DNA from 3 places in the Nocardia sp. NBC_01388 genome. Region 1 is predicted to be linked to each of the others. Evidence: riboswitches for the same ligand, from Rfam matches in the RefSeq annotation. Region 1 holds a riboswitch; each other region holds the start of a gene.
The links. Region 1 has a riboswitch for cobalamin ahead of OG716_RS24580 (CbtB-domain containing protein). Riboswitches for the same ligand answer to the same signal wherever they lie in the genome.
Positions count from the first base shown of each region.

Region 2: another riboswitch for cobalamin. It lies ahead of metE (5-methyltetrahydropteroyltriglutamate--homocysteine S-methyltransferase); the one in region 1 lies ahead of OG716_RS24580 (CbtB-domain containing protein).
Region 3: another riboswitch for cobalamin. It lies ahead of OG716_RS41405 (HoxN/HupN/NixA family nickel/cobalt transporter); the one in region 1 lies ahead of OG716_RS24580 (CbtB-domain containing protein).

Region 1 covers NZ_CP109553.1:4,983,539-4,986,809, reverse strand. Annotated here, with positions in the region: gene OG716_RS24590 (histidine phosphatase family protein) at 1-89, opposite strand, end outside; gene OG716_RS24585 (CbtA family protein) at 86-943, opposite strand; gene OG716_RS24580 (CbtB-domain containing protein) at 965-1,174, opposite strand; cobalamin riboswitch at 1,212-1,361, opposite strand; partial or broken gene OG716_RS24575 (citrate/2-methylcitrate synthase) at 1,497-1,827, shown strand; gene OG716_RS24570 (hypothetical protein) at 1,900-2,646, shown strand; gene OG716_RS24565 (TerD family protein) at 2,742-3,271, opposite strand, start outside.
Region 2 covers NZ_CP109553.1:4,294,593-4,297,863, reverse strand. Annotated here, with positions in the region: gene metE (5-methyltetrahydropteroyltriglutamate--homocysteine S-methyltransferase) at 1-1,681, opposite strand, end outside; cobalamin riboswitch at 1,823-2,018, opposite strand; gene OG716_RS21215 (pyruvate carboxylase) at 2,346-3,271, shown strand, end outside.
Region 3 covers NZ_CP109553.1:8,761,812-8,765,082, forward strand. Annotated here, with positions in the region: gene OG716_RS41395 (helix-turn-helix domain-containing protein) at 1-516, shown strand, start outside; gene OG716_RS41400 (hypothetical protein) at 736-975, shown strand; cobalamin riboswitch at 1,017-1,148, shown strand; gene OG716_RS41405 (HoxN/HupN/NixA family nickel/cobalt transporter) at 1,239-2,315, shown strand; gene OG716_RS41410 (glyceraldehyde-3-phosphate dehydrogenase) at 2,787-3,271, shown strand, end outside.

The DNA.
Region 1 (3,271 bases):
CTGAGTGGTTCGTCAGCGGCGAATCGCGCTGCCGCCATGGCCTCGGTCATGGCGTGCGAGAGCAGTGTGAGCCGGGTGACTGCGCTCATACGGGGGAAGCCGCCGCGACGATCGGTGCGGGGCTGGTCTGCCGGCCGAACAGGCGCGGCGCCAGCGTGGCGAATCCGACCCCGATGACCGTCCACAGAATCAGCTGGGCGGCAAAGGAATAGAACCGGAAGAAGAACAGATCGTCGGCCGGGAATCCGGGGTAGACGATCTTACCGGACGGATCGGTCAGCGGTTGCGGCGTCTCCGTCGCGAAATCGCCGAACTCGGACCTGTTGGCCGAGAGATGACCGAGCGACGGCAGCAGGGCCATCACAATGCCGATCGCGACAGCGAAGGCCACCGCAGCGACGAGCGTCGCGTTCCAATTGCCCAGTCGCGCTTGCAGTCTGCGGCCCAGCCAGATCGCGCCCAGCAGCAGAATGCCGGTGATCACGATCATTGCCACGTACAGAGCGGTGCGCTCCTTGATGGTGTCCGGATGCCCGATCGACGGCGGATTGGCCGGGTACTTCAGGAACGGGACACCGTAGAACACCAGGAACATGCCACCGGCCACCACCAGCGCCAGATTACGCGGAGTGAGCTTGCCGACCCGGCCGACGCAGACGCAGTAGGCGGTCGCGAACAGCGCGCCCATGGCGATGCCGAACAGGATCATGCCGAAGCCGATACCGACAGTGGACTGGATATCGCGACTGAAGATTTCCGTGCCCATATCGGCCATCGGATGGCCGGCGGCCTTGTCCAAGGCCATCTGGGCGTCGTCGCGGCCGCTCTCGTAATCGATGGCCCGATTGATAATGGGTTCGGCCAGGACGCGGGCGAAAAGGAACGCCAGAAGACCTCCGAGCGCCCCTGCGCGCAGGCCCCGGAAGATGATTCGCTTTTCCATTGTGTCGACTCTCTTCCCTGCTCAGTGGCAGGGGAAGCCGAGGAAATGCCGAGCGTCGTGCACGAACTCGTGCACATGCATATCGCTGCCGAAGATCGAGACAGCGCCCTGATCGATGCCGATGAAGTAGTAGGCGAGCAGCGCCAGCAAAGTAGTGCCCGCCAGCCACATGGCCGTCGTGGGGAGCGAAAGTGTTTCCACCCCGGACTGGGGGACGTAAGACGTAGCCATGAGACTCTCCTGAACCTTGCGGGGATGTACGCGTCCCCGGTCGTTGGTATTACACGGCGCTTCGAGTGTCTGACTCGCACCTGCCCGAAGGGGAGTGCTCACAGTGGCGCGACCGTCCTGGGTTTGCACCAGGTTCCTCGAATCATCGCTTCCACAACCATACGAAACCGCTGATGTGCTGGTCAATCGGGCTGCCAGCATATGAGATCCGGTCATCGCAACTCTCGCAGATTGACTGATCCGGCCGCGCAAAAATCGGCAGCTGCGAAGTATTCCCGGGCGTCGGCGCGCTTTGTCCTATCGCGGTTACGCGGTGCAGGATCTGGCCGCCGACCACCGCCGCCGCCACGGCCTGGACCCGATCGCCCCGCATTCCGCACCTCGGGTACGCGGAGAACTTCCTGAATATGTGTTTCGGGAAGATTCCGTCCCCGGAGCTGGTCAAGGCGTTCGAGGTGCCGCCCAACCTGGACTTCCCGACCGGCCCGGCGTAATTCCTGCTCGGCTTCGATATCGAGATGTTCACCCCGATCTTCGTCGTGAGCCGCATTACCGGCTGGACCGCACACATCATCGAACAGGGTGAATCCAACGCGCTGATCCGGCCGCTGAGCGAATACATCGGCGTGCCACAGCGTTCCATCGTCGCCTGACCGCGCCGCATTCCGAACATCCGCGGCTGTTTTTGGACAGGAAATCTGCCCGCCGCACGGACATACTGTGGCGTGGGAATTTTCAAGCCCAGGTGCCCGGTAGGGGAGCTGGAGCGGCTCTGGGTCGAAGAGATGATGAGCTGGTGTGCGGCTCAGTTCGGCCCCAGAACACTGCGAACGCCGGTAATCCTGCCGACGCCCGACTTCTTCCCCGGCGCCTACACCGGGACCGAGCAGGAGATCCGCTCGCTGGTCGGCAATGTGAGCCGATATATGGGCGTCGGCCGCGATCGCATTGTCGTGGAACTGCATTCGGACGCCGATATCCTGCCGGACAACCTCGCGTTTTTGGCGGGATCCACACACGGAGAAGCCGGTCACTACCGTGTGGAACACGGGCGCGCGGTGGTGTCCATCGATATGGCGCATATGCGCTCACCGGTGACACTGGTGGCCACCGTCGCACACGAGCTGGCCCACGAACGCCTACTCGGCGAGCGCCGCATCGACCGCTCCCGCCACGACAACGAGCAGCTCACCGACCTGGCAACGGTCTACCTGGGCCTGGGCGTATTCAATGCCAACGCGGCCTTCCAATTCTCCCAGACCCGCCGCGGCTGGCACTCCCAGCGCCTCGGCTACCTCTCCCAGCCCATGTTCGGTTACGCCCTGGCCTGCTGGACCGTCATGCGTGGCGACCCGAAACCGCACTGGGCCAACCACTTGGACCTGAATCCCCGCGTCTACATGAAACAGAGCCTCAAATACCTGAAGGCGAATCCCGAGGCCCTGCCGGATCGCCCTGTGCCCAGCTCCTGAGCCGCGGCTGCAATCACCCGGAAGACTAGACCGATGACCCGGAGGACGAACTGACGGCGTAGCGAAATCGCTACTCCGTCAGTGATCGGGTGGGGTCAGAGGCTGACGCCGAAATCCGTTGCGATGCCTGCCAGGCCGGAGGCGTAGCCCTGACCGGTGGCGCGGAACTTCCACTCGGCGCCATTGCGATAGAGCTCGCCGAAGACCATGGCGGTTTCGGTGGAGGCGTCCTCGGACAGGTCGTAGCGGGCCAGTTCGGTGCCGTTGGCGCGGTCGACCACGCGGATGTAGGCATTGCGGACCTGGCCGAAACTCTGTGCGCGGGTGTCGGCCTCGTAGATCGAGACCGGGAAGACGATGCTGTCGATGGTCGGCGGGGTGTTGGCGAGATCGACATTGATGACCTCGTCATCGCCTTCGCCCTCACCGGTCTTGTTGTCACCGGTGTGCTCGATGGTGCCCTCCGGCGACTTCAGATTATTGAAGAAGACGAAGTGCCCGTTCGACACGACCTTCTTCTCCGGGTTCAGCGCGATGGCGCTGGCATCCAGATCGAAGTCGGTCCCGGTGGTGGTCCGCAGATCCCAGCCCAGGCCGACGGCCACCGCGGTGAGATTCGGGGCCT
Region 2 (3,271 bases), 690 kb from region 1:
GAATGGTCACCGGACCGGTCAGCATGCCCTTGACCGGCTTATCGGTGAGCGACTGCGCGTATTCGATCCACTCGACCGTCATCGGATTCGGGCGTGTCACATCGCCGTACAGGATCGGCGGGCGCACGCAGCGGGTGCCGTAGGACTGCACCCAGGCGTTCGCGGTGGCGTGGAAGCCTGTCAACTGTTCGGCGAAGTACTGCACCATGTCATTGCGCTCCGGCTCGCCGTGCACCAGCACGTCCAGGCCCAGCTTCTCCTGTAGCGCAATGACATCGGCGATCTCGGCGCGCATGCGATCGCGGTACTGTTCGGCCGTGATCGTGCCCTTGGTGAAGGCGGCGCGGTCCTTGCGGATCGCGGTCGTCTGCGGATAGGAGCCGATCGTGGTGGTCGGCAGCAGCGGCAGATGCAGCCGTTCCTGCTGCAGCACACGGCGATCCGCGGCCGGAGCGCGGTGGGTGGCGGACTCGCCGAGCGCGCTGAGGCGGGCTCGCACGGTGTCATTGCGCAATCGGGGGTCGGTGGCGCGGGCGGCGAGAGCCGCACGGGCAGCGGCCAATTCGCCGGACACGGCCTCGGTGCCCTCGTGCAGTGCGGTGGCCAGCAGGCGCACCTCGGCGACCTTCTCGGCGCCGAATGCGAGCCACGAGCGCAGCGCCGCATCGATATCGGTTTCCGCCGCAAGCGAATACGGCACATGCAGCAGCGAGCACGAGGTCGACACCACCAGCGCGCCGGTGCTGCCGAGCAGCGTGCCCAGCACGGCGAGCGCGCGATCGGCATCGGTGCGCCACACATTGCGGCCGTCCACCACACCGGCCACGACCAGCTTGCCCGCGAGCGCCGGGATCGCCGCAATGGCATCCACGGTGGCCCCGGTGGTGAGATCCAGGGCTATGCCTTCGACCCCGGTCGCCGCCAGCACCCGCAGAGCCGTACCGGGACGGCCGAAGTAGGTGGCCACCAGCACGGCGGGCCGATCGGCGAGCGCCGACAGCTCCTCGTACACCCGGCTCGCGACGGCGAGCTCGGCCTCGGTCAGATCGGTGACCAGCACCGGCTCATCGAGCTGCACCCACTGCGCGCCCGCCGCGGCGAGCGCGCCCAGCAGCTCGGCGTACAGCGGCAGCAGGGCGTCGATGCGCCGCAGCGGATCGCCCTCGGCATCCTTGGCCAGCTTCAGGAAGGTGAGCGGTCCGATGACCACCGGACGGGCGGGCACACCGAGCTCCTGCGCCTCGCGCAGCTCGGCGAGGATCTTCGCCGCGTTCAGCGTGAACTCGGTGTGCGCGCCGAACTCCGGCACCAGGTAGTGGTAGTTGGTGTCGAACCACTTGGTCATTTCCAGGGGTTCGACCGAATCATTGCCGCGTGCGGCCGCGAAGTAGCGATCCAGCGGATCGGCGATACCGGCGACCCGCGGCGGCAGTGCGCCGAACATGGCCGCGGTATCCAGCATCTGGTCGTAATAGGAGAAGGTGCCGACCGGAATCGAATCCAGTCCGGCCGCGACGAGCTCGGTGAGCTGGGCCCGGCGCAGTTCCGCGGCGACCGCGTGCAGTTCGTCCGCGCCGCTGCGCCCGGCCCAGTAGGACTCGGTCGCGCGCTTGAGCTCACGGTTCGGCCCGATCCGGGGCAGGCCGAGAACTGTTGCGGTGAAAGGGGAATTGTTGGTCACGGCTGTGCTCCAAGTGTTCCATTGCCACTGGTCGACGCCACAGGTGAGCACGAACGCTGGAGTCCCCGAGGGCGCCGTCGACGCGGCGTGCGGGAAATCCGGTCCGTCCACCCAGTCCACGAGGCGGAGACCGCCGGATACGGCGTATCCGGCGCATTCGGCAGGTCTTCGGACTCGCAGGCACCGGCCTCTCGGCCGACCTAGTGGCCGTCGCTTCCCAGGGATGAACCCAGTGCTTCTGACGGCGGTCGTTCCTGCATACCGCTGCGGGACAGTGCCGGATTCTCACCAGCTTCCCTCTCACCTCTCCACTCGAATCGAGTGGAGCGGCTTCGACGCGCGGCGCGAGGGGCGGAGGCTTCCGGCACCTGCACCGGGCGAACCGATTGCACTGTGAGCATATCGGCTCTGTCGAGCCGCCCGGCGCGGGGCGACGGTCCGCTGTTACCGGTGGGTAAATCGATGCGGCTCTGCGGGGCGGCTCTTCACTGCCTTCGGTTAGCAAGGAAGCGAACCCGGACGGCTCTGACCCGTGGACCTCACAGAAACGCATGTTGCCAGGTGATGAACACAAATTCGCAACCGACCGGTCTGTGACTGTGAAGATTGCTGCGAAGATGACTTCGATGCCCGCCGGGCATACCGGGGCAGGTACCTTAGGCGAATGTTCTCCAAAGTCCTGGTCGCCAACCGCGGCGAGATCGCCATTCGCGCATTCCGCGCGGCCTACGAACTCGGCATCGGCACTGTCGCGGTGTTTCCGCACGAGGACCGCAACTCGGTCCATCGTTTGAAGGCCGACGAGGCGTACCAGATCGGGGAGCCCGGACATCCGGTACGGGCGTACCTGTCCATTGCGGAGATCATCAGTGCGGCCAAGTCCGCCGGCGCCGATGCCATCTATCCCGGTTACGGATTTCTTTCCGAGAACCCGGATTTGGCGGCAGCCTGTGCGGCGGAGGGCATCACCTTCGTCGGGCCGTCGGCGCATGTGCTCGAGTTGACCGGTAACAAGGCGCGGGCGATCGCCGCCGCCAAGGCTGCCGGACTGCCGGTGCTCGCCTCCAGTGAGCCGTCCTCGGATGTGGACGAATTGGTCGCCGCTGCCGAGAGCATGCACTTCCCGCTCTTCGTGAAGGCTGTCGCCGGTGGTGGCGGGCGCGGTATGCGCCGGGTCGCCGACAAGGCGCAGTTGCGTGAGGCCATCGAAGCCGCCGCACGTGAGGCGGAGTCGGCGTTCGGCGATGCGACGGTGTTCCTCGAGCAAGCGGTGATCAATCCCCGCCATATCGAGGTGCAGATCCTCGCCGACCAGCAGGGCAATGTCATCCATCTGTACGAGCGGGACTGCTCGTTGCAGCGGCGGCATCAGAAGGTGATCGAGATGGCGCCCGCGCCGAATCTGGATCCCGCACTGCGGGCACGGATTTGCGCCGACGCGGTGGCGTTCGCCAAGGAGATCGACTACAGCTGCGCGGGCACTGTGGAGTTCCTTCTCGATGAGCGTGGCAATCATGTTTTCATCGAGATGAATCCGCGTATTCAGGTGGAGCACACGGTGACCGAAGAGATCACCGATGTGGATCTGGT
Region 3 (3,271 bases), 3.8 Mb from region 1:
GCGCAGGTCATTGCTCCCGACGACAGCTCGGCGTTCATACAGGCCACTGCTCAGGAGGGCCGCGCTCTGGCACGGCTCGGCGACCGCGAGGGCACATACGGTGCGTTGCGCAGAGTCGCCAGGCTGGTGTCCGGGCTGAACGTTCCGGATCGGCCAGAGCATCACTTCCGGTATGACCCCGCAAAGTCGGATGCCTACGTCGCCACCACGCTGGCGTGGCTCGGCGATCCTGCGGCCGAGTCCTACGCCCGGCATGTTCTCGCCGATCTCGCAGGCGCTGCGTTTGTACGTCCACGTCGAATCGCTTCGGCGAACCTGGATTTGGGCCTGGCCCTCGTGGTGGCGGACAAGCCCGACGAAGCCGCGGACGTGGCTCTGACTGCTGTGGAATCCGGACGTCTGGTTCCGTCGAACTACTGGCGGGTGGCCGAGGTGGTCTCCGGTATCGAAGGCCGCGGGGCAGCCGACGCGGCCATTGTTCGGGAAGCGTTCCGCGACATCTACCCGTCCACTTAGGGCGGGCCTGATATACCGGCCGCGCGGTTGTGTAACAGCAGGCTTGCCACGGCTCTGTCGGTCGTCGATATGTTTCGGCGACCGCGTGGGTGCGGATCATCGGCGGATTTCCGTTGTGAAATCTGTTGTGTCAGAGCGACTGTCGTGGCGTTCTACCATGGGTGAAGGGGTGTTGTGGACTGCCCCGTTGCTGGAATGGAGAGCAGTGTCATGCCGGATATGAACAAGCAGAATCTTGTGTACTTCGAAAACCCTTCCATGCGGGGGCTGTACGACAGCATGGAGGGATGGCAGCTGGCGAATAACAAGCGGTTGTTGTCTATCAGCGTGCAGCAGGATCGGGGGAATTACTGCTGTATCGCTCTGACCAATCCGACGGAGGTAGTGCTCACCAGCCCTGATGGGCACCACCATGCTGCTGTGAATCGGTTCGGGCAGTTGGCGGTGACTTCGGATTAGGCCGGGCGGCGCCTGAGGTAGCTGTGCAGCCCGTTTGGAGGGTTTCGGCCGGTCGGTATAGTCCGCTGGAAACTCGTGATGAGGACGGGAAACCGGTGTAAATCCGGTGCGGTCGCGCCACTGTGTCCAGTTTCGGCTGGGAGCCAGACCTCGCCTTGTCACGTCCCTACGTTCGGGGGCGCGGCTGCCCTGGAAGGTTTCAGCGACATATGGCTATCGAGCCCACGCCGGAATCCGGCACGACTCCCGCTGTCCGTGGGCGAATGCTGCGCCATGTCCTGCACGATTGGACCCGTCGGGACTGGGTCGAGGCGGGGGTGCTGCTCGGGGTGGTCGCCGTTATGCACGCGGTGGCGTTCGGGCTGCTGTTCGGGGCGATCGCACCGCACAGCTATCAGATCGGGACCCAGGTCTTCGGTGTCGGCCTGGGGCTGACCGCGTACACCTTCGGGCTGCGGCATGCCTTCGACGCCGACCATATCGCCGCGATCGACAACACCACCCGCAAGATGATGGGCGACGGTCACCGGCCCAAGGCGGTCGGATTCTGGTTCGCCATGGGGCATTCGACCATCGTGTTCGTGATGGCGGGGCTGGTGGTGGCGGGCGCGCGGGTGGTCGGCACGCTCGTCGAGGACGATTCGCCCACCCGGAAGAATCTGGGAATCGTGTCGACCCTGGCGTCCGGATCGTTCCTGTACCTGATCGGGCTGGTCAATATTGTTGCCCTGGTGGGGATCTGGCGGGTCTACCGTAGGACCCGCCAGGGCGAATTCGATCACGCGGAACTCGAAGCCGCGCTGCAGGCGCGCGGATTCCTGGCGCGTCTGCTCGGTCCGATCATGCGGGGGGTGAAGCGGCCGTTCCAGATGTACCCCGTCGGGGTGCTGTTCGGTCTCGGCTTCGATACCGCCACCGAGGTCGCACTGCTCGCTCTCGCCGGTTCGGGCGCCGCCGCCGGGCTGCCGTGGTACGCGATTCTGGTGCTGCCGCTGCTGTTCGCCTCGGGCATGAGCCTGATGGACACCATCGACGGCTTGTTCATGAATGTGGCCTACGACTGGGCCTTTGCCAATCCGATCCGCAAGATCTACTACAACCTGACCATCACCGGTCTGTCGATCGCGGTGGCCCTGCTCATCGGCTCCATCGAACTCATCACCGTCCTGCACGACGATGCGGGCTTCAGCAATCCCGTCACCGACGCCATCGCCGGAATCGATCTCAACAATGTCGGATTCGCCATAGTCGCGCTGTTCGTCCTGGCCTGGATCGCGGCCGTGGCCTACTGGCGCATCGCCAAGGTCGAACAGCGCTGGGCTCCAGCACCTATGGACTGAAGGGGTGGACCGCAGCCCGGTCCAGCCGAGCACGGCCTGAAAGGTGAGTTGGACAGCCTCGTGCGCAAACGCATCCGTGCCCTGCGTCACCCTCGCCCGCGCGCTGGACACCTCGCTCGACCAGCTGGTCGAGACCGCCACCGACGATGTGGTCTCCAAATCGAGCCCAATCAGTCGGCGGAATTTCCGACCATGCTGCCGCACGCCATCGGCGCCGAGGGCGGCCGGCCGTGCGAGTTCCTGGGGATCTTCGACCGCGATGCCCGCCGCGGCCACCAGCGCGGCGAGGACGCCGCAAATGTGACGTACCCGTCACAGTGACGGCAGGCGATGCCTCCCAAGGCAATTCGCCGATGATCGTGCGCGGCCGCGGCTGTTCGACCTCACAGCGGGGTAGCGGGGCTTTGTGACATCGCGCCGCTGGATAGCATCGAACTGTCGAACAGATCTAGGAAACCCCGAGGACGTGTGTTGACTAACGACCATCTTGACCGCTGGAACGCTCACGAAGCCTCGGCGGAGGCGATGATTCCGATTATCGGAAGGCTCTATCGCGAGAAGGGGGTGACCATCCTCCTGCACAGCCGGTCGCTGGTGAACAAATCGGTGATCAGCATTCTGCGGACGCACCGGTTCGCGCGCCAGATCGAGGGCGAGGAACTGTCGATCGACGAGACCCTGCCGATCCTCGAGGTGCTCAGCGGGCTGGATCTGGGTCCGTGCAAGATCGACCTCGGCCGCCTGGTCATGGCCTACCGCGCCGATGGCCGCGGGCTGTCGATTCCGGAGTTCACCGCCGCGGTGCTGGCCGATGTCACCGACGGCAACAAGGCGCAGTCGCAGGGTCCCCGGGATGTGGTGCTCTATGGCTTCGGGCGGATCGGCCGTCTGGTCACCCGCCTGCTCATCGAGAAGACCGGCTCCGGCAACGGGCTGAACCTGCGGGCCGTGGTGGT